3 regions of the Nesterenkonia halotolerans genome follow, and region 3 is predicted to be linked to each of the others. Evidence: riboswitches for the same ligand, from Rfam matches in the RefSeq annotation. Region 3 holds a riboswitch; each other region holds the start of a gene.
What was found. Region 3 has a riboswitch for S-adenosylmethionine ahead of H4W26_RS07250 (ABC transporter ATP-binding protein). Riboswitches for the same ligand answer to the same signal wherever they lie in the genome.
Positions count from the first base shown of each region.

Region 1 (7,514 bases), 630 kb from region 3:
GCCCAGACGACGACGGCGGCCGCTCCGAGTTTGCGCAGAAGCAGGCTGAGGATCAGCGCCGGTCGGGTGCGCTGCCGCGGGGACTGTGATGGTGGTGGCGCGGGTGTGGCCTGGAGGGGCTCGGTGAGCACGGTGGAGGGGGTCAGAGTCATGGGTCAGCCCTCTTCTTCTGTGGATTCTTCGGCGTCGGATTTATCAGCACCGGATTCATCGGTGACGAAGTAGGCGTCGTGGAAGACCGGTGAGCCTTGGGACTCCTCGAGCCAGACGCCGGCGAGTGAATCCGAGACGGCGATGGTGTTGGTCTGGGTGTAGAGCCCGATCGCCGGGGCGAGTTCGCTGAGCTGGTGCTGCGCGTCGGAGAAGTGCTCGGCGACCTCCTCCGAGGTCGGGGCCTGCAGCGCCTGCTGGATGGTCTCGTAGACGCCCTCATTCACCAGGAACGTGGTGTTCGCACCGTTGGGCGCCTCTTCGGTCCCCGGGCGATAGTTGATGTTCAGGATCCCGGCATGGGGTGAGGTCCAATAGCCGACCTGGGCGTCGTAGGCATCCGGGCCGGAGAAGGCCCCGGAGGAGTTCTCCGAGGGGGTCAGCGGGCGCAGCTGAATGTCGAAGCCGGCGGCGCGCGCCTGTTCCTGGAAGTTCTGGATCGCGGTGTTCCCGTCGGGGGTGACGATGGTGTTCAACCCGTAGGTGAAAAGCACCTCCAGGCGTTCGCCGTCCTTGATCCGGGTGCCGTCCTCGGCGCGCTCGGTCCAGCCGGCCTCGTCCAGGAGCTCATTGGCGCGGTCCAGATCGAAGGGATACTCGCTGGCCGCCTCGGCGTCGTAGGCGGGGGTGCTCTGCGAGAGATACCCGCTGGGCTCGAAGGGGACGGTGCCCAGGAAGGCGGATTCGATGTTGGCTTCCCGGTCGGTGGCGAAGCTGAGGGCCTGGCGGACCTGCTGATCGGTGAAGACGCCCTTCTCGGTGTTCAGGTTGATCACCACGGGACGGCCCGGGGTGATGTACTGCTCGAAGTCGAACCGCTCCTTGGCCTCGGCAATGTTCACCGCAGGGATCTCGCCCACGGCGTCGCTCTCTTCGGAGAGCAGCGAGCCGTAGCGCGAGGTGTTGTCCGGGATGAAGCTCCAGCGGATGCCCTCCACGTAGGCCGGGCCCTGGTGCTTGGCGTTCTCGGGGGCGGAGTTGTAGTCCTCATTGCGGGCGAACTCGAGGTACTGCCCGCTCTCCCAGGCCTGCACGGTGAAGGGCCCGGAGCCGATGGGGGCGCGGCAGTTCTCCTCTGCGCTGCGGTTCTCCAGCGCGGTGGGTGACTGGATGCCGAAGTAGGACTGGGAGAGCGTGGAGAGGAAGGGCGAGAACGGCGCGGAGAGCTGGATCTCCACGGTGTGCTCGTTCACGGCAGTCGCGTCTTCGTAGAACCCGCCCAGGTGGGCGGCGGCGGTGCCGTTGCCGCCGTCGAGCCAGGAGTCGAAGTTGTACGCCACGGCCTCGGCGTCGACCGGGGTGCCGTCGGTGAAGGAGACGTCTTCGCGCAGGTCCAGGGTCCAGACGAGCTGGTCCTCGGAGACCTCCCAGTCGGTGGCGAGCCAGGGGACGATCTCGCCGTCGTTGTCCTGAGAGACCAGTGAGTCCAGGATCTGGCGCGCGGTGAAGTTCTCCTGAATCCAGCCTCCGTAGACGCATTTGGGCTCTTGGAGGTGGCCGTATTCGATGATGCCGCCGGACTGGGGTTCACCGGTGGGCTGCCGCTCGGCGACCTGTTCGGTGCTTACCAGGCCGGAGGCGCTGCCGCAGCTGGTGAGGACGGCGGCGCTGAGCAGTGCTGCTGCACCCATGGGAAGTCTGGATCTCCACTTGTTTATGGGTGCGTTCGGGGAGGGCGGGGTGGTCATGGGGCTCCTTCTCGGAGTGGTTCAGAGGGGAAGAATGGTGGCGCGCAGCGCTCAGACGGTGGCAGGGACCTGGGCGAATGCGCCGCGGTAGCGCGCACCGGGGTGGGTCTCCGGCAGGCGGTCGCGGCCGAACAGTTTCTGCCGCAGCGTGCCTGGGGTGTATTCGCGCTGGGCCAGTCCGCGCTCGCGCAGGACGGGCAGCACCTTGTCGGCGAACTCCTGGAAGGAGCCCGGGATCACCCAGTTGACGACGTTGACCCCGTCCACCCCGGCGTCCTGCCATTGCTGGAGCTGATCCGCGATCTGTTCCGGGGTGCCGACGATCCGGTTGTTGCGGTTGGAGCGCCAGGCGATGTCGGCCACCAGCGGCTCTCGGTCCGTGATGGTCTTGGACGCCCATTCGGTGAACCCGCGCCGGGTGTTGGTCTGCACGTCCTTCAGCGGAGTCTCCGGCGGGTAGACGCGACCCTCTGGGTCCACCAGCGCCGAGTGCGCGAGGTAGCCGTCCAGCGAGGCGAACTCTTCGGCTTCGGTGAGCTTGCGCTGCCCCTCTTCCTCGGTGTCCCCGATGATGAAGCTCAGCCCCTGGAAGAACTTGATGTCCTCAGGGGCCCGTCCGGCTTCGACGGCGCGGGCGCGGGTGTCTTGGATCTGCGCTCTGGCGACTTCTGGGTTCGGTGCTGCAAGGAAGACCGCTTCGGCGTTGCGGGCGGCGAAGTCGCGACCGGAGGCGGAGGAGCCGGCCTGGAAGAGGACCGGGGTGCGCTGCGGGGAGGGTGAGGGAAGGTGGGGGCCCTCCACCGAGTAGCGTTCGCCCTGGTGGTAGATCTTATGCACCTTGGCGGGGTCCGAGTACTGGGAGCCGGAACGGTCCTTGATGACCGCACCTTCGTCCCAGGAGCCTTCCCAGAGCTTGTAGGTCACGTCGACGTACTCTTCGGCCCAGCGGTAGCGCTCGGAGTGTTCGGTCAGTCGTGGCATTCCGTAGTTGCGGGAGCCGTTGTCCTGCATGCCGGTGACGATGTTCCAGGCGATCCGCCCCTTGGAGATGTGATCCAGTGTGGAGATCTGCCGGGCGAACTGGAACGGGTGCGACTGGAAGACGTTGGAGGTGGTGGCCAGGCCGATGTTCTCCGTGACCACTGCGAGGGCACCGAGGAGCACCGTCGGGTCGTTGGAGGGGATCTGGAGCCCCTCGTTGAGGTAGACCGAGTAGTCGGCATCGGAGTCTCCGTAGTGGCCGGAGACATCGGCGAAGAACATGGCGTCGAACTTGGCGTCCTCGAGGATCTTGGCCAGGTTGATCCACGTGGCCACATCCGTGAACTCGGTCTGCTGGGCGTCCTCTCGGCGCCACTGACCGTGGTGGATGTGGCTGTTCGTGTTCATCACGAAGGCGTTGAAGTGCAGCGGGGTGCGTGCGGAGTTCTGCTCAGGCATGAGGTATCCACGTCTCTCTTTGACCGTGGCACTCCTGCGTACTCCGAGGGAGCTGGCGCAGGGGCACCGTACTTGCCCGGGCGGTTGCGACACCGGGCCGAATCATCACCTGGAGCACCCCACTACGGTGAGAGGGTTGCTGTCCGGACAGCCAGGGCTGTGGTCCGGAACTCGTGATTCTGTGGTTCAGCTTAGAGCGCTACAGAGCTGAACACAAGTGATGAACATAGTGATTGACATAAATGGAAACGCGTCATCAGTGTTGGGCTCGAGCCGGCGAGACGGCTACACAGGACGGTTGAGTCCGTCACCGTCCCACGTCAGGTCAGCGTTTGTCCGGATGAGGAGCACTTCGAGGCCGGGTGTCTGCATCAGCTCGCCGATGAGTTCGCTGGTTCCCGCCACCAGCGTCGAGTCGCAATCGATCTCTGTGGCGAGCACCCAGGAGTGATCGTCTGGCCACAGGAGGCTGGGCGACTGGACCCACTGGGGGTGCTCGGCCCACGGCGCCCGTGCAGGCCAATCAGGGTCGGAGAAGTGCTCTGCACCGGCCTGAAAGAGGAAATAGTGCCGCCCGGTCTCTCCATGGAGGTCGAACCGCGGACCGGTCGCGATCTCAGGGGGAAGCACGCCAGAGCCTGGTTTCGGCGTATTCCAAGCGATCGTCGGGAGAGTCCGCTTCACCAACCGGAGGATCCTCCTGCTGAACCTGCGGGCGGCAGCAGCCCTCCTACGAAACGACACCGCGGCGCGCCACACAACTGCCTCGGCGTGGTGGTCAGCCGAAGAGCCGTCACCCGTTTCGACCACCATGAACTGCACCCCAGCCGAGCTCACGAGGCCACCCCATCCTTCCCAGACAGCAGCAATACCGGCATCGGGGGTCGCAGTATGCCGGGCAAGCACGCGGGCGAGGACCGAGAGCGACCTCGCCTCGAGGCTTCCCATAGATGGAACACCGTAGCGCCACCCATCAGGAGCGACAGCCTCCTGCGCGTCATCGTGGAGGGACCGCTGCAGGCGTGCGTACTGGGCTTCTGAGTGCATGGTGGTGCCGAACGCTTCCGCGACGCTTGCCCAGGTGGTGCGCTCCGTTTCAAGTGAAGCGTCGATGTCCGAGGTGCCTTCAAAGTAGGTCGCCTCGTCAACGCCGAGCCATGTCTTGGCAGCCACCGGGCGGTCACGCTCGAGAGGGTGAAACACTCGCGCATACATCTCGTAGCCGCGAGGCACTATCGACAGAACACTGCCGAAGGGCTCAGCCTCCATGGGACGAAGCCATTCACCGCGTCCTACATCAGGCACGTACCGGAACTCCCCCGACATGCTCAGTTTCCCTGCGGAGGTTGTGAGACCTCGACGTGGATCTGGACGTCCACGCCATCCGTCGCGTCTTCTGCAGCCTCCGTGTACTCGCGAACCTCGTCTTCGCTGATCTCCTCCTCCGGGTCCCAGATCGTCACCTCCAAGACGCCATCCTGGGAGGAATACGCGGCACCTTTGACCTGCGGGAGATGACTCATCGACTGCAGCGCCTCCTCTTCCACGCTCTGCGGTTCCGGCGGCCCGCCTGAGCACGCGGTGAGCAGCCCGGCAGCGGTGGCGGTAAAGATCGCTAGTGGCGCGACTCGCCGTCGCATTCGTGTTGACCGTGCACTCATGCTTCAGAATTCCTCCGTCTTCTGGGGAGGCCTCGAACCAAACTCATACAGCAGCGGCGCGTGATCGCTCAGCTCGTCGGCCGGCGCTCCCTCGATCACATCGGCGCGGGTCAAGGACTCGTATAGAACATCATCGAGAAAAGCATGATCCAGCTCAAAGGGTGCTGTTCCCGACGACAGATAGGTCCGGACTTCATCGGAATGGAATCTGCGCATCGCGTCTCGCCAGCCGTGACTGTCTCTCATCTGGAAGAACTCCCTGTTGCCCGGGGCCGTTTTGGGCGCCGTGTTATCGAAGAGTCGGGCAACGTTCCAGTCCCCGGCGAAGATGAAACGGTCGCTCTGCACCTCTTGAAGCATGAGGGCAGCCAGATCATTGTGACCAGCGCGATCCCTGGATGGCCGACGCGCTGCAGCACTGTCCGTGTCAGTCACCGTGGAGGGCGTATCCGAACCGGCCAACGCATGCACGGAGGCGAGAGTCAGGAGGCCGTAATTCTCCAGATCGACTACGCCAGTCGTGACATAGCCTCTAAACGCTTCCCAGAGATGCTCATGCTGGGCGGGAACCTCCGGTCCAGAACGCAGCCCGAACTCCTTCTTGGCCAGAATCGAGCTTCCCCCTACCCGGCTGCTGCGCGGTACACCGTTGATGTCGTAGCGACCGGACATCCATTGCGGAGCCAGAACATTCAGGTCTGCAGGTTGGCATTCCTGCAGCAATGCGAGGTCAGGGGCAAGCGCCGCCAAGAGAGCCCACTGACGACGTCGGTTCTCCCGTCCTCGAAACTTCCCCGGCTTCATGTACGCCATGTTCCACGAGACCACGCGCGTCTCTTTCACCTCTCATCTGCTGCCGGGTCACGTCGACTGCTTTGCGTCCCCGGTGGGCTCAGGTCGACCTTCATCCAGGCGAGCTCTTCGTGCCGATCCGCCACCACACTGATGAAATCGTCCTGTCGCGGTTGGCCGAACGCCAGGCGGTACACCCCCACTGTCCTGGTGAGTCGCCGCTGGTGTCCGACCTCGCGACTGAACGGGATCGCGGGGATATACCGCTCCACCGTCGCCCCACCTGGAGTGGTGTGCAGCCAGTACGGCACCAGCTCGGAGATGCCCTGCGCGGTGGACTGCACCACGGCGGCGTCGAACGCTCCCTGCCATGGATCTTCCGACTCCCCCAGCACCGCCAGATCACCGAAGTCTTCGGCAATGTTCTTCCGGACCGCGTGGCCCTTGTACCGGTGCACTCGACCTTCTCGTTGTTCCATGTCCACGGGATTCGAAGGAAGATTCCAGTGCACCACCGCATGACTGTAGGGATGGAAGTCCAGCCCCTCCTGCCCCACGGACGTTGACGCCAGGACAAAGGGCCTAAACGGCGAGTTGAACGCTCTGCGGACCGAGGACTCACGGTGGAAGGTCTTGTCATCAGCTGCTCTGCGACCCCCATACCGTGCGGCAAAATGTGTGCTCATACGGTGCTGATGCGAGTAGATGCGGGGCCCGTCTACCTCGAAGGTCTCAATCTCATTGACGGTGCTGCGCAGACCAAGCGCCTCGATGACAGCCATGGAAACTCCGGCCACTCGTTCGGCAGGATCCTTGTTGGACAGTCCTTCTGACTCGACCAGCACATGGACGAACTCGTCTAACACTGATTGCAGGCCCCCATCGAGAGCATGTTGGAGCGCATCACGCCAGTAGGCCCGGTCTCCGGAAGACCGGACGACTGGGACGACCTCAGGCCGGTTGAACAGCAACCTCAAGGCCCGGGCGATGCTGAACGCAGCCACGCTACGGTCTTTCACCTCTTCGGCCGAGTGATCTCCTGCGATGCGCGTCAAGGCGCGCATCGCACTGGTTCCAAACCCTCCCACGCCGAGCTCCGCCATCCGCCTTGGCAGATCCACAGGGGGACGTCCCAGATTGTCCGGCAATCTCTGCGTCTCATCGAGGTGAAGCCGAGCCGCACGGGAACTGGCGGCCTGCCCGGCATGCTCCTCTCCCTCGAGCAAGCCTTTAGGCAGTCCCCAGAGGAACTCACGCATCGCTCGCGCGAGCGCGTCAGCTGCCGCCGGATCTCGACGCCGGTCCAGCAGCATCGGAGCCGCCCAGTACCAGCGGGGGTCTTCGGCGCCCAAGTCGTCTACCGTCGCCAAAGATTCCGGGAGGAGTTCAGCCAGAAGGCTTCGGACTCCCTGCTCGGCGATGTCGAGTACCTCCTGCTGGGGAAGGTCGCGTCGGCGCACGTGCCTCGCGACCGCCAAGGGGTCAGTGACGCGGGTCAGCTCAGCGAACGGATACGTCAACGACCAGGTCGGCATCGACATGGGACGGTCCTCGGTGATCTTCAAGGTGAGCGGCGCAACGGCTCGGAGCTGATCGTCGTACCTCCGTGGATCCGATGCTGAACTCGTGAGAGCGGCTGACGCGAGCTCCTTCTCGCGGCTGCGCCGGTCTGCTTCGTAGCTGAGCAGGGTCGAAATGGCTTTAGGCACCACCGTCCACGCAG
Region 1 covers NZ_JADBEE010000001.1:947,736-955,249, forward strand. Annotated here, with positions in the region: gene H4W26_RS04345 (ABC transporter permease) at 1-152, opposite strand, end outside; gene H4W26_RS04350 (ABC transporter substrate-binding protein) at 156-1,841, opposite strand; gene H4W26_RS04355 (LLM class flavin-dependent oxidoreductase) at 1,950-3,338, opposite strand; SAM riboswitch class IV at 3,402-3,517, opposite strand; gene H4W26_RS04360 (hypothetical protein) at 3,624-4,607, opposite strand; gene H4W26_RS04365 (hypothetical protein) at 4,667-4,999, opposite strand; gene H4W26_RS04370 (endonuclease/exonuclease/phosphatase family protein) at 5,003-5,842, opposite strand; gene H4W26_RS13980 (helicase-related protein) at 5,839-7,514, opposite strand, start outside.
Region 1: another riboswitch for S-adenosylmethionine. It lies ahead of H4W26_RS04355 (LLM class flavin-dependent oxidoreductase); the one in region 3 lies ahead of H4W26_RS07250 (ABC transporter ATP-binding protein).

Region 2 (7,514 bases), 210 kb from region 3:
CTCTGGCCTTCCAGCGGTCCGGCGCCGGAGGAAGGGACCAGCGGGGCGTCCGGTTCCCCGCCTGAACGCCAGACGGTGCTCGCGACGGACCCCATCACAGCTCCGTGAAATCTGAGATGGCCACCCGGGCGTGGACGCCTTTGACCAGGTCGACCACCTGGGAAATGTTGAAGTCGGTGGCGGCGGAGAGATAGGCGTAGGCATGTTCGGCATCCAGGCCCCAGCGGGCCTGCAGCAGCACGATCGCGTTGCGCACGCAGTTCCGCACGGCGATGTCCAGGTCCTCGTCCATGCCGGTGGGGATGAGGAACTCTGCGGTCTCTGCCAGCGGTCCGACCTGTTCGCCGAAGGCTGTCAGGGCCTGCTCCCGAGGAATGACCTCGAAGCGCAGCAGCCCGCGCAGCGAGGCCTCCATCGCGGTGAGCGCCACTTCTCCGTCGCCCTGGGCGAAGTGCGGATCGCCCACAAAGGCCAGTGCACCTGGCACCTGCACCGGCAGGTAGAGCGAGGTCCCTTCGGTGAGCATCTTGATGTCGATATTGCCGCCATGGGTCCCCGGCGGCACTGAATGCGGACGGGTCTCCCCCGCTACGGCCACGCCGATGGTCCCGAAGAAGGGTGCCAGCTCGAAGCTCAGCAGCCTCTCAGCCCCGGCACGCGGAGCCATTCGGCCGCGGGCTGCACCGGGGGCGGGGCGCTCAGGCTCTGCGGACCCTGCAGACATTGTCGATGCTGCGGACTCCTCGGACTCCTCGGGCTCCTCCACGGCGGCGAAGATCGAGACGTTGCGCTCACCGCGCGGGTACTCTCCGGTGAGCGCCCCCTTGCCGTGGCGGTTGGAGATGATGCCGTAGGGAACACGACGCTGCAGCTGCTCGATGGTGACCTTGAGCAGATCACCCGGCATGGCGCCCTGAACATGGATCGGCCCGGTGTTCACGTGCGGACCGTCGACGGCGGGGTCCCGCGGGTGGTCACTGGCCGCGAGCGCGATCGCGTCGGTGAGCACCTGCTCCTCGGGCACTCCGTGTCCGGCGAAGTAGGCCAGCGGATCCCGACCCTGATCCTCCAGGATCCCTTCATGAGAAAGGGTGTCGATGAGGACCCGATCCCCGGACTCGATGCGCAGCGCCGGCTCATCGGCGGCGCAGGGCAGTCGCCCCCAGAAGATGTTCTCCGGGCTGGCTGGGAGGTAGCGGACGCCCTCGGACAGGTGTTCGCCGGGCTGCAGGATGGGCTGCGGGCTCATGGATCACTCTCCTCGTTCCGATCAGTCTGCCCGATCAGGTGTTACAGCAGAGTGACATCTCTGGAATGTCTGTTTCAGAGGCGCAGCGTGGCGCGCATGGGCTCTCCCAGCTGCTCCGCGCTGGTCAGGAAGCCGTCATGCCCGATCGGCGAATGGATCGTGTGCACCGGGTGGCCGCCCGGGATCGCATCGGCGATCTGCTGGGACTGCTCCGGGAAGTACAACCGGTCCGTCTCCACGGCCGCGAGGAACGGCACCGCCGTGACGCCGGCCAGCGCCTCGGCCACTCCACCACGTCCGCGTCCGACATCATGGCTCATCAGCGCCTCGGAGAGCACCACGTAAGAGTTGGGGTCGAACCGCTTGAGCAGCTTCTCGGCCTGGTGGTCCAGGTAGGACTCCACCTGATAGCGTCCGCGCCGCCGCTCGGGCCAGCCGAAAGGATCCTCGGCGCCCTGCGGGGCGCGACCGAATCGAGCGCCGAGCTCGGCCTCCGCGCGGTAGGTGATGTGCGCGATCCGCCGCGCCAGCCCCAGCCCGGAATGCGGCGCGGGACCGCCGTAGTAGTCACCCCCGGCGAAGTGCGGATCATTCTCCACTGCCAGCACCTGGGCCTGCCCGAAGGCGATCTGCTCGGCAGTCGACGCCGCACCACAGGCGAAGACCGCCACCCCGTCGACCATCTCCGGGTAGGTGGCGGCCCATTCCAGCGCGCGGGCGCCCCCCATGGATCCCCCGATCACCGTGTGGAAGCGCTGAATGCCCAGGGCCTGAGCCAGCTGAGCCTCCAGGTGCACGGAATCGCGAATCGTGACGAAGGGGAATCGGGAGCCATAGGGGTTCCCCTCGGGATCCAGGGAAGCTGGTCCGGTGGAGCCGTAGCAGCCACCCACCATCGCCGGGGCGATGACGAACCAGCGCTGGGTGTCGATCGGGCGACCGGGTCCCAGCAGACCCTCCCACCATCCGATGGAGGGGTCTGCCGGAGTCGCGGCTACATGGGAGTCCCCGGTCAGGGCGTGCGCCACGAGGATCGCGTTGTTGCCGTCCTCGTTGAGCGTGCCCCAGGTCTCGTAGGCGATGGTAACTTCGGGCAGCTGCCCACCTGTCTCGAATGTGTACGCCCCCACATCTGCCGTGTTCAGCGCACCCGCAGGCCTGTCCCCAAAGTCATTCAGCACCCGATCACCCTAACCTCAGACCGCGGAAGCGGCTTCTCGCTTCGTCACATTGTCCGCACTCTGGTCATCCGCGGAAGACTCCTGGTCAGACGCATGCCCGGCACCCCGGTCGGCAGACTGGATGGCGGCTGCCTTGTCGAGCCCCTGAGCCAGATCGGCGATGATGTCGTCGATGTGTTCCAGACCCACGGAGAGCCTCACGAGACCGGGCTTGACCCCTGCAGCATGCTGCTCAGCGGGGCTCAGCTGCCGGTGCGTGGTGGAGGCGGGATGAATCGCCAGCGAGCGCACATCACCGACGTTGGCCACCAACGAATGCAGCTCCAGCGCGTCCACCAGCGTCTGGCCCGCACGGGCCTGCGTGGCGTCGTCGTCGCCGGGTCCGCCGGCAAGCTCGAAGGCCAACACAGCACCGGTGCCTCGGGGCAGGTACTTCTGCGCCCGCTCGTAGCAGGGGCTCGACGGCAGCCCGGAGTAGTAGACGCGCTTCACTGCCTCGTGGCCCTCCAGGTACTCGGCCACTTTCTGAGCGTTGGCGACATGACGCTCCACGCGCAGCGAGAGGGTCTCCAGGCCGAGGTTGATCTCGAAGGCGTTGTGCGGAGACAACGCCGGACCGAGGTCGCGCAGCAGCTGCACGCGGGCCTTGAGGATGAAGGAGAGGTTGACCCCGAAGATCCCCTCAGGCCCGAGATCCCGGCCGAAGACCAGCCCGTGGTAGCTCTCATCCGGGGTGCTGAAGCCGGGGAAGCGCTCCGGGTGGGCGAAGTAGTCGAAGCGCCCGGAGTCCACGATCACCCCGGCGATGGCAGTGCCGTGACCGCCGAGGAACTTGGTGGCCGAATGCACGACGACGTCGGCGCCGAAGTCGATCGGCTTGATCAGGTACGGGGTGGTCAGGGTGGAGTCGATGATCAGCGGCGCGCCATGCTCGTGGGCGACCGATGCCACCCCCTCGATGTCCAGCACGTCCCCGCGCGGGTTGGCCACAGCCTCACCGAAGAAGGCGACGGTGTTCTCCCGGGTGGCGGCCCGCCAGGACTCCAAGTCATCGGGGTCCTCCACGAAGGTGACCTCGATGCCGAACTTCGGCAGCGTGTGCTTGAAGAGGTTCTGCGTGCCGCCGTAGAGGGTGGGTGAGGCGACGATGTGGCTGCCGGACTCGGCGATGTTCAGCAGCGCCAGCGAGGTGGCGGCCTGACCGGAGCCGACGCCGAGAGCCCCGACGCCGCCTTCGAGGGCGGCGATCTTGTCCTCGATCGCCTGGACCGTGGGATTGCCGATGCGCGAGTAGATCGGCGCGATCTCCTCGAGGCCGAAGCGACGTGCTGCCGCGGCGGTGTCGGGGAAGACGAAGGATGTGGTCTGGTGGATCGGCAGGGCCCGTGCTCCGGTGGCGGGATCGGGGGCAACCCCGGCGTGGATCTGCTGGGTCTCAAACTGCCAGGTGCTGTTGTCGTTGCTCAAGGGACTGCTCCGTTCAATGCGGTCCTTGGGGCTGAGCCGCGCATGAACGTCGCTGCCGGGGAGAGAACTTCCGGCGTTGAATCCTGTACGGCCCCGTCCTGAGGACTGGGTTTAAGGGCCCGCACTGGTGTGTGGCCCGCGCTTGCTGCGTCGACCACCGATGCTCGGTGGCTGCCGCAGCCAGGTCGTCACCCGGGGCACCCCACCGCGAACTGGAGGGTTGCCGGCCAGCAAACCGGGGTTTTGCGCTGGCACTCTTGACCTAGGCATAAGTCTGCATCGCGGAACGCCCCGGTGCAAGTGCACCCCCTCCGTTGAAAAAATCGTAGAGCTCTAGCAAGTCGTAGGGCTGTAGCTCTACGACAACGCAAGAGCTCTACGATTTTCTGCCACTGGCGTGGCAACAGGACCCGAGATCAGCAGCGTGGCTGCCAACGATTGAGCACCCGCTGAGCGCGATGAGGACATCCCGCAATGGCAGGTCCATCCGGAGGGCCGACCTTCATTCCTGCCTTTGCGGTGCAATTTCTGCGAGCGTGAAGCGATGGGACATCAGATGCGAACCTTCGGCGCGACCACCGTCATGGGAGCACTGCTGGGCGGGTCTCTGCTCGGATGCACGACCAACCTGCAGGACCCGGATACGCCGGCCGGTGTTCCGAACTACGTCGTGGAGGAAGAAGCCGGCGGACCCGACATGGCCTTGGAAGGACAGATCGCCGAGCTCGATGGATGCTTCTACATCAAGGGCCCTGAGCCGGAGGAGCAACTGACGCTGGCAATCTTCCCCGCGCATGAGATCCATGAAACGTCCAGCGGCTCAGGATTCGCCTTCCGCGGCGAAGCCTTCTCCGACGGTGATGGGATCACCGTGGGTGGCGGCGAGGCCGGACCCACCATCTACGCAGTTCCTGATCAGTGTGATGACGAAGTCCAGCAGTGGCGGGTCACTCCGTCCACGCCCGCGCCGTGAAATCCGCCCTCGCATCGAAGAATCGTAGAGCTATCGCGTCGTCGTAAGGCTATAGCCCTACGACTTGCTAGAGCTCTACGATTTTTCCGGGTGGGGGGCTCTTCCGCGGGGTCTTCGCGGGGAGGGTGTGACGCGCCTGACCTACACTCAGTTCCCATGAGCTCCTCCGACAATGATGTCCGCACAGCCCTGCGCAGCGCCTTCGCGCCCGACGCCTTGACCACCGACCCGGCGCAGCTCGACTCCCACTCCGTGGACAAGGGGCCGCTGGAGCACTGGCAGGTGCACACCCCGCTCGCCGTCGTCTTCGCGGAATCGGTCGCGGACGTCCAGCAGCTGGTGCAGCTCTCCGCCGAGCACGGCTTCCCACTGATCACCCGCGGAGCCGGGACCTCCGTCTCCGGCGGAGCCAACACGACAGCAGGCTCGGTGGTATTGAACCTGACCCGCATGAACAAGATCCTGGCGATGCGTCCCGAGGACGAGGTCGCCGTCGTCGAACCGGGCGTGATCAACGCGGACCTGAACACCGCCGCCGCGCAGCACGGGCTGATGTACGCCCCGGACCCGGCCAGCTACCGCACCTCCACCATCGGGGGCAACGTCGCCACCAACGCCGGCGGGCTGCGCTGCGCCAAGTACGGTGTCACCCGGGACTCCGTGCTGGCCCTGGACGTGGTGCTGGCCGACGGTACATTCATCCACACTGGACAGGCCACCTTCAAAGGGGTCGCCGGCTATGACCTGACCAGCCTGTTCGTCGGGTCCGAGGGGACGCTGGGCATCGTCGTCGGCATCACCGTGCGGCTGCGTCACCTGAGTCAGCACACCGAGACCATCGCCGCGTTCTTCGACGAGCTCACCACCGCGGCCCAGGGCGTGCTCGACATCGGCAAGGCCCGCGTCCAGCCGGCGATCACCGAGCTGCTGGATCACCGCACCATGCTCGCACTGGACGAGGCGCAGGGCTCGGATCTTGCCACCCGCGGGAACACCCTCCTGCTCATCCAGACCGACGGGCACGGGGCGGGCATCGAGGCGGAGATCATCCGCGAGGTGCTGCGCGCCCTCGGCGCCACGGTCAGCGACCCCGGCTCCACCGAATCAGAACGCCTCATCGAGCTGCGCCGTCACGCCCGTGGGGACGGCGTCGTCACCGAGGTCCGTGTGGGAGAGGACGTCGCCGTGCCGCGGTCCCGGCTGGTGGACTACATCCGCGCGATCCAGGACCTCGCCGTGGAGCACCAGGTCCAGCTCAAGGTCGTCGCCCACGCCGGGGACGGCAACCTGCACCCCACCTTCAGCGTGCCGAGCTCGGAGCTGGCACCCGAGCCGGAGGCCTCTGCCGGCCAGGAGCCTGAGAACCAGCAGAACGACGACGGCGCGCCCACCTCGGCTATGTCCCGGCTGCATGCGGCCCTGGATGGTTCGGTACGGATCGCGCTGGAGATGGGCGGCACGATCACCGGCGAGCACGGCATCGGCACCTATAAGCTGCGCTGGCTCGACTGGGAACAGTCACCCGAGGTCATCGAGCTCCAGCGCAGCATCAAGAACGTCTTTGATCCTGACTATCGGTTCAATCCCGGTCGGGCGATTCTGTAAGGCTTGAATCCCCTTCAATACCTGACCCCGGCCCGGCCAGCACCGCGCGCGCAGCGGCATCCGCGTCCGCGAGGCTCCGCGCCGAGGATTCCGGATCCCCACCGGCCTCCGCGGCGATCGCGGTGCCCCACTGCACGGAGCTCAGCTGCAGGCCGAGCACGTAGATCTCCTCCGCCGCATCATCTGCGGGGATCAGCCGATGCGGCAGTGAGGTCACGTCGAACCCCTTGCCAGCCCGTGGGGCCCCCGACGCATCGACCAGCTCGCGCGGCCGAGCCAGCCCGCTGCGCAGCAGGCCTGCGACCAGCGGCGAGCGCGAGAGCTGGACCCGGTTCGCGGGCATCATCGCTTCGAGCAGCCACCGCGCCTGGTAGGCCGGGGCGGCCACGGAGGGTGATTCCGCGGTGAAGCGGCCGGTCTCCCGGTCGACGTCGAAGATCGGCTCCGGACCCAGGAACTCCACCACTCCTGCCCGGGTCAACGCGGCCAGCTCCTCGATCCGCTGCAGCGGCGGTCCGCTGGCGAGGCCTTCGACCAAGGACTCGAACCATCCCTCAATCTCGCCGATCTGACTGGACTGCGAGACCCGTCCCTGGCTGATCAACGCCTTGACCTCCATCCTGGCCAGATGCAGCGCCCCGATGGCCATCTTCACCGGGCTCTGCGTGCCTGCGGCGGAGGTGACCGCGTCATCTTCGAGGTAGGTCTCCATGTGCTGCTGGTACTGCTCCGCGGAGTCGAAGGTCAGCCCGCCGAAGGGCCTGCCGAGCGAGCGGATGTCGAACCAGAGCACGCCAGGGGCGTGTTCACGCAGCAGCCGGTGGCCCCGTGCCTGCAGCACGGCCTCCCCCAGATGAGCGTCCGCGAGCAGCACATCCAGGGCGGTCAGGAACTCCGCGCCGAAGAGCTCCGGCGCGATCCGCTCCAGGGTCCGGTAGTAGGTGCGCAGCACGTCGCGCTGGATCAGCGGCCACAGGTGCGCGGAGAAGTCCAGCACATCGTGGCGGCGCTCCGCAGCGGCCACCGCCTCGGCGCTCAG
Region 2 covers NZ_JADBEE010000001.1:1,370,684-1,378,197, forward strand. Annotated here, with positions in the region: gene H4W26_RS06295 (amidase) at 1-95, opposite strand, end outside; gene H4W26_RS06300 (acetamidase/formamidase family protein) at 95-1,249, opposite strand; gene metX (homoserine O-acetyltransferase MetX) at 1,324-2,430, opposite strand; gene H4W26_RS06310 (O-acetylhomoserine aminocarboxypropyltransferase/cysteine synthase family protein) at 2,446-3,897, opposite strand; SAM riboswitch class IV at 4,031-4,160, opposite strand; gene H4W26_RS06315 (hypothetical protein) at 4,442-4,870, shown strand; gene H4W26_RS06320 (FAD-binding oxidoreductase) at 5,027-6,475, shown strand; gene H4W26_RS06325 (FAD/NAD(P)-binding protein) at 6,450-7,514, opposite strand, start outside.
Region 2: another riboswitch for S-adenosylmethionine. It lies ahead of H4W26_RS06310 (O-acetylhomoserine aminocarboxypropyltransferase/cysteine synthase family protein); the one in region 3 lies ahead of H4W26_RS07250 (ABC transporter ATP-binding protein).

Region 3 (7,514 bases):
CAGTGGCGCGACGCCGTGGTCACGGCGGTCTCCTCCGTGACGGCGATGATCCCGCAGGGTCTGGCGCTGATGACCACGATCGCCTTCGCCGTGGCCGCGGTGAAGCTCTCCAAACAGAATGTGTTGATCCAGGAGCAGCCCGCGGTGGAGATCCTCGCCCGTGTGGACGTGGTCTGTCTGGACAAGACCGGCACACTGACCGACGGCACCATCGCGTTCCACCAGGCGACTCCGCTGACTCCCCTCGGGCACCCCGAGGTGGTGGATCGCGGCCCGGACTCCACCGCGCTGGAAGGAACCGATGGATGGGAGCAGGCACTGGCGTTCTTCGGCGCCGATGAGCATGCGAACGCCACGGCCGCCGCCCTGCGCGCACCCTATAGGGCGCTGCCTCGGCATCGCGCCGCCAGTCAGGTGCAGTTCTCCTCAGCCCGCCGGTGGTCTGCGGTGACCTTCGCTGAGGACTCCGGCGCCCTGGCAGGACACTGGGTGCTCGGGGCCCCGGAGATGCTGCGTCAAGATGCCGTGGCCTCAGGCGTTGAGGTCGACGCGCTGCTGCGCCGCACGGATGCACTCTCCAGCCGTGGCCTGCGCACCATGCTGCTCGCCCATGCCCCGCTGGACGGGCCGATCGTCCCTGGCGGCACCGGACCCTTGGGCCGCGGAGAGCGCCTCCCCCAGGACCTGTCGCCGGTGGCGCTGCTGACGTTCAAGGAGAACGTCCGGCCCGAGGCCCGTGCCACCCTGGAGTACTTCCGTGAGCAGAACGTGGCGCTGAAGGTGATCTCCGGAGACTCACCCAAGACCGCCGCAGCAGTCGCCAGGGAAGTGGGCATGGCGGTGGAAGGCGACGCAGTGGACGCGTCCACGCTGCCCAGCGACCCCGCCGCGCTGCGGGAGGTGCTGGAGCACCACTCCGTGTTCGGGCGGGTCTCCCCCGAGCAGAAGCGACTGATGGTCGAGACGTTGAAGTCTGCGGGACATGTCGTGGCCATGACCGGCGACGGCGTCAATGACGCGCTGGCCATGAAGAAGGCTGACCTGGGCATCGCGATGGGCGACGGCGCCCCGGCCACCAAAGCGGTGTCCCGCATGGTGCTGCTGGACGGCCGCTTCGACCGGCTGCCCTCTGTGCTTGCCGAGGGACGCAAGGTGATCGCCAACACCGAGCGGGTGGCACATCTCTTCCTCTCCAAGACCGCCTACGCCATCCTGCTGGGCCTGGTGTACGGCCTGCTGTTCTGGGAGTTCCCCTTCCTCCCGCGCCAGTTCTCCACGGTGGACTTCCTGATGCTCGGCTGCCCGGCCTTCTTCCTGGCACTGATGCCCAACACCAGGCTGTATCGACCAGGTTTCCTGCGCCGCTCGGTGGTCTTCGCGATCCCCACGGCACTGGCGATCGTGCTCAGCGTGGTCACGGTCAGCGCGTTCGGTCGCTACCTGGCCGAGCCCGCCGCAGCGATCCAGACTGCGGCGACCCTCTGCCTGACAGCGGTGGGGCTGTGGGTGCTCAACGTCGCTCTGCGTCCGCTGACCCCGCTGCGCGTGACCCTGATCAGCTGCATGTACCTGCTCCTGGCCGCGGTGCTCCTCGTCCCGGTCTCCCAGCAATATCACCTGTTCGCAATGCCCTCGACCGAGCTGCTGAGCGCCTCGGTGGTCTCCATCATCATCGGCTGCGGATTGGTGGACGTCGGAAGCCGGGCCACCACAGCGCTGGCCCGGCGCCGTGGGGACTCCGGGAATTCCCGTGCGCAGGTCGACGCTGAATAATGGGGAACCTGTTCATCCATCCCGGCGCTTCGCCGGCTTCGTCGAAAGTGAGCCCTTCATGCTGAGGACCGTCATGGGCGGGAAGATCCACCGCGCCACGGTCACCCACGCGGATCTGCACTACGTAGGTTCCGTCACGGTGGACTCCGACCTCCTGGACGCCGCCGGAATCGTCGAGGGCGAGAAGGTCCAGGTCGTCGACATCACCAACGGTGCGCGGATCGAGACCTACACCATCGCCGGGCCCCGTGGGACCGGAGTCATCGGCATCAACGGCGCAGCCGCCCACCTGGTACATCCAGACGACCTGGTCATCCTGATCTCCTACGTGATGGTCGACGCGGCAGAGTTGGCCGGGCACCAGCCACAGGTCGTCCACGTGGACACGCAGAATCGAATCGTGCAGATCGGCAACGACCCCGCCGAACCGGTGCCGGGCGCCGTCGACCAGGTGAATCCGCGGACCGCGGTGCTGCACTGAGCTGAGCTGCGAGCGAGCTGGGCCGCTCGGGGCTGTCAGTAGCTGGGTTGTTCATCCGGAGCAGAACTGGACTGCATCAGGGCTCTTCAGCGGTCATGGCCGTGACACGGAGCCACAGTTCGGGCTAGGTTCGATTCAGTCACGCAGTACAGAGACACTGCAGTCATCGGCAGAACGGAGTTGATCATGAAACTGTTCACATTGGGCACAGGCATCGCCATCGGCTACCTCATCGGCAGCAAGCGAGGCAGAGCAGAATTTGAGCGCACGCTCAGCACCGTGAAGAAGAACGCCGCCGAGAAGTGGAAGGACCCCAAGGTCCAGGAGCAGGTCACCAAGGCCGAGGACACCGCCAAGAAATACGCCTCCGAAGCGGCAGGGTCCGTGAAGAAGCGCGCCGAAGACGCCAAGGGACCCGTGGCCGATGCCGCAGTGGATGCCGCAGCCCGGGTCGAGGAAGCCGCGAAGAAGGCCGGCGGCCCCGCAGAGAAGGTGGCTGGCCAGGCCTCCGCAAAGGTCAACGAGAAGGCCGGAGCCGCAGGACAGAAGTCCGGCTCCTCCTCCACCGGATCATCCTCCGGGTCCAGCACCGGCTCGACGACCGGCACCACAGGCTCGAACTCGAACAACGGCTCGAGCTCCAGCAGCTGAGCCTGAGGGCTCGAGCGCTGAACCCTTGAGCTGGCCGTGGTGCCTGCCCGCCGTGCGTGGGGCAGGCACCACGGCCAACCTATATCCTGAGAGCTATGCCGCCTGAGACCATCGACGCACGACTGATCATCGATACCCTCGCGAACCGTTCGATGAACGCGTTCGCCGAGGTGCCGCGCCACGACCAGCTCATCCGTCTGGCGCTGCGCCGGCGTCGCGTGGAGCTGCGCCCCGTCGGCGAGCGCAGCCTGGTCTTCGTCTTCGGCGGCGTGGTGGTCGGCGGGATGGACGCCACCGTGACCACCCTGGTCAGCGCCCACGCACGGCGCATCACCTCTGATCCGAACCTGCTGCGGCGACACCTGGAGATCCAGGAGATCCCCGTGGAGCCGCAGGTCGTCACGATGGAGCCTGCGGAGCCGCAGGCTGCGGCCCTCGAGCCTGGGGCTGAACCTGAGGCGACCGGGGAAGCGCCGGCCGAGCAGCAGGCTGCCGAACCCGAGCCACAGACTGCCGACGAGAGTTCACAGACTCCGGCGCCTCCCGCGAACAGCGTCCGCGTCTTCGTCGTCGGAGATCGGGTCTGCGCCGCGCTGCTCCGGGTGTCTCCCGTGGTCCTCGGCGACGGGACCTCGACCCTCCGTGAGCTCCTGGAGCAGGATGCCGTGGCTCGTGGCCGCCATGCTCTGGTCGCCTCTCCACCGGAGTGGGACCCGACCGCCCAGGCCGCGGGATCCGATGTGGACACACGGGTCCCGGCCTCGAACGAGCTGGTGCACCTCGGTGAGTCACGGGAGATCTCCGGCGGGGGTCTGCACATCGATCTCACCGACGAGTTCCCCGACTCGCTGCAGGAACTTGCCGTCGAGGCCGTGGCCGCAGTGCCCGGACTCAATGCCGCCGCCGTCGACCTGGAAGTCATCGACCTGGAGACCGCTGAGGGCGCGTTCGTTCGGGCCGTGCTGCCCGAGGCCGATATCAGCCCCGCCCACTACCCCGCGTATGGGGATTCCCATGACGTCGCGGGAGCCATCGCTGAGGAGATCCTGCTTCGTGCATCCCGATAATCACAGCGCCACGGCCGTGAGCGAGACCATGCCCCCGGCACCGCCCGCTCGGCCCGCCCTGGAACGCAGCGCCACGCCCAGCGCGCTCGAGAGCTTCATCGCCGAACATCTGGAGCCCGCGTTCGACCAGCTGCACCGCTGGCAGAACATCATGGACCACGAGATGCTGCTGCACCGCGCCGCCCGGCGAAAGAAGATGACGATCACGAAGATCAACGACTCCAATGTTCTCTTCTTCCTTTCCGGCATGGTGGTCGGTGGGATGGACACTGTCGTGACCTCTCTGGTCAGCCATCAGGCACGCCGAGTCTCAGCCTCCAAGGCCATGACCAAGAAATACCTGCAGGCCGCTGAGGTTCCCACGCCCAAGGGACGGGCGATCAACCCCACCGAGTTCACCCGCGCGGTGCAGCACCTGAAGAAGTCCGACGGCCCGGTGACGGTCAAGCCCTCCGCCGGGCGCGCGGGGCGGGGCATCACCACGGACATCACCACTCGGGAGCAGCTGCGGCAGGCGTGGACCTCCGCGATGGCGGCCCGTTCGGCCACCTCCAGCGCGCGCTACGTGATCATGGTGGAGGAACACCGTGCGGGACTGGACCTCCGCGCCTGCGTGGTCGGCGAGACCGTGGTCGGCGCGATCGCTCGCATCCCGTTCTACGTCATCGGCGACGGCGTGAGCACGGTCGCCGAACTGGCCGCCGCGGAGATCCAGCGCCGGCAGAGCAATGCATATCTTGCGACCCGGCAGCCCCGCGTCACGGACACCTTCCTGGCGCCGATGGGAATCACGACCGAGACGGTCCCTGACCACGGAGCCCTGCAGCTGCTGACGCCGACGGCGGACACCGCCCGCGGCGGTGGGCTCACCGTGGACGTCCTGGACCTGCTCAGCGATGAGCTCAAGGATCTCGCCGTGGACGGACTGCTGGCGGTGCCCGGCCTCGGCGCCGCTGCGGTGGACATGCTGGCACCGGAGCTCGGGTCGGCCGCGGAGGCCGTGGTCCTGGACGTGAATCCCTACGCGAACCTGATGCAGTTCCACTACCCCGCCTACGGCGCCGCGCGGCGGATCAACGATCCGATCCTGGACCAGCTGCTGCACCGCGCCTCACGCTGATCCAACGGTCAGGATGCCCCTCCCGCCTGGCCCCTGACCCCCTCTCCTCCGCCGACACGAGACCGAACTTGTGTGTCGTTTTGTCTCACCCATTGAACTCAGTTTTGATCAGATTCTGCGCCTGTGCGTATTCTGGTGGCTGTACCATCCCGAGCGGCCGAGAGATCTGGCTCGTCGACGCCGCAGCAACCCGGGCAGGGACACCTGGATCAGGTGTCTTTTCGCCGGGTGCTACCGCCAGGATCGATGGGAGTATCCTCTGATGATTTTGCCTGCCTCCACCCTGACCGAGGACGACGTGAGCGCCAAAGGCGCTGCCACCGATTCCTCCGGCGCGTCACCCGTGGCATCCAGCCGGCCGGGCTACACCTCACTCGATGTCCGACTCAGCGGCGTCGGCCGGTCCTTCGGCGACCACACCGTGCTGCGCGACGTCAGCCTGACCGTTGCTCCCGGCGAAGTGCTCGCCATTCTGGGCTCCTCGGGCTGCGGGAAATCCACTCTGCTGCGCGCCGTCGGCGGTCTCGACACCGGCAGCACCGGGGAGATCCTGATCAACGGCTCACCGGTGCAGCGCTATGACGAGCGCACCGCCGTCGGATTCCAGGAGCCGCGCCTGCTGCCCTGGCGCTCGATCTACAAGAACATCAGCCTCGGCCTGCCGCGGAGCCTGTCCAAGGCTGAGGGCCGCGAGCGGGTGGATGAGCTCCTGGAACTGGTCGGGCTGAAGGACCGCGCTGCACTGCGGCCCCGGGAGATCTCCGGCGGCATGGCGCAGCGCGCCTCGCTGGCGCGTGCGCTGGCTCGCCGACCCGGAGTGCTGCTCCTCGACGAGCCCTTCGGCGCCCTGGACGCGCTGACTCGCCTGAAGATGCAGGACCTGCTCCTCGACGTCCATGCACAGACCGGCACCACCGTGCTGCTGGTCACCCATGATGTGGATGAGGCGCTGCAGCTGGCCGACCGCGTGCTGCTGCTGGGCAAGAACGCCCAAGACCCCACAGCCGCCGAGGGAGCGACCATCGCGCGACTGCTGAATGTGCCGGGGTCTCGCCCCCGAGATCGCGCCTCGGCCGAGCTTGCAGCTCTGCGCGGCGAGCTTTTCTCCGGTCTCGGCGTGGATTCTCACACCCACTGACTCCTCAAAGCATGACGAAGCACGCCTGTCCCCGCGCGGCCTCTCCGCCGAGTCGATTCAGGTAGACCTGCAGATGACCCGTCACTCTCCGGGAACTCGTCACGGAACTTTGCTGAACATAACTCCTCGGGCTCCGCTCGAAGTCGCCCACCGTTGAAGAACTGAAAGGCTCTCCCATGCCCCGCACCACCGCTTCCCACTCGTTCGTAGCCTCCCACGGATCCGCCGCAAAGGCGGTCTCTGTCGCCGCCGTCGTCGCCCTGCTCGCCACGGCCTGCGGAGGAAACGGTGGCGAGGACGAGCAACTGGAGACGCTGAACATCGACTTCGCCACGTACAACCCGCTCAGCCTGATCATCCTGGAGAACGGCTGGCTGGAAGAGGAGCTGGAGGAGCTCGACGTCGATGTGAAGTGGGTGCAGTCCACGGGCTCGAACGTCGCCAATGAGAACCTGCGCGCCGGCAACATCGACGTGGGATCCACTGCAGGCTCCGCCGCCCTGCTCAACCGCGCCGTCGGCGCGGACACCCACACGATCATGATCGAGAACCAGCCGGAGTGGTCTGCGCTGGTCACCAACGGCGACTCTGACATCGAATCGGTGGAGGACCTCGAAGGGGCCTCGATCGCCGCCACCCCTGCGACGGACCCCTACTTCTTCATGGCCCGCTCGCTGCAGGAGGCCGGGCTCAGCGTGGATGACGTGGAGGTCCAGTCCCTGCAGCATGCCGACGGATGGCAGGCACTCGCCAACGGCGACGTGGACGCCTGGGCCGGCCTTGATCCCATCATGGCCGGCGCCGAAGCCGACGGCGCCGAGCTGCTCTATCGCAACGTCGACTTCAACACCTACTCGGTGATCAATGCGACCGGCGAGTTCGTCGAGGACCACCCAGACATCGCTCAGATCGTGGTCAACGTCTACGAGCAGGCGCGCGAGTGGGCCAAGGAGAACCCCGAGGGCACCGCGGAGATCCTGGCGGAGTACGCCGGTCTCGAGCCAGAGATCGCCGAGGCCGTCATCACCGAGCGCACCAACTTCGAAGTGGATCCGGTGCCGGGAGACGATGTCCGCGCCGCGATGGAGGCGGCCGGGCCGTTCTTCGTGGAGAACGGCGACGTGGACAGCCAGGAGGCGGTGGACGAGGCGCTGGATTCACTGTTCTACACCGAGTTCGCCGAGAACATCGAGGCCACCGACGCCGAAGGCACCGAGGACGCCGCCGACGAGGCCGATATCGAGGAGACTGACGAGTGACCGAGACCCTTCGCGCAGCACCCAC
Region 3 covers NZ_JADBEE010000001.1:1,577,153-1,584,666, forward strand. Annotated here, with positions in the region: gene H4W26_RS07225 (HAD-IC family P-type ATPase) at 1-1,773, shown strand, start outside; gene panD (aspartate 1-decarboxylase) at 1,832-2,254, shown strand; gene H4W26_RS07235 (hypothetical protein) at 2,441-2,905, shown strand; gene H4W26_RS07240 (hypothetical protein) at 3,001-3,972, shown strand; gene H4W26_RS07245 (ATP-binding protein) at 3,959-5,092, shown strand; SAM riboswitch class I at 5,234-5,345, shown strand; gene H4W26_RS07250 (ABC transporter ATP-binding protein) at 5,355-6,230, shown strand; gene H4W26_RS07255 (aliphatic sulfonate ABC transporter substrate-binding protein) at 6,407-7,489, shown strand; gene H4W26_RS07260 (ABC transporter permease) at 7,486-7,514, shown strand, end outside.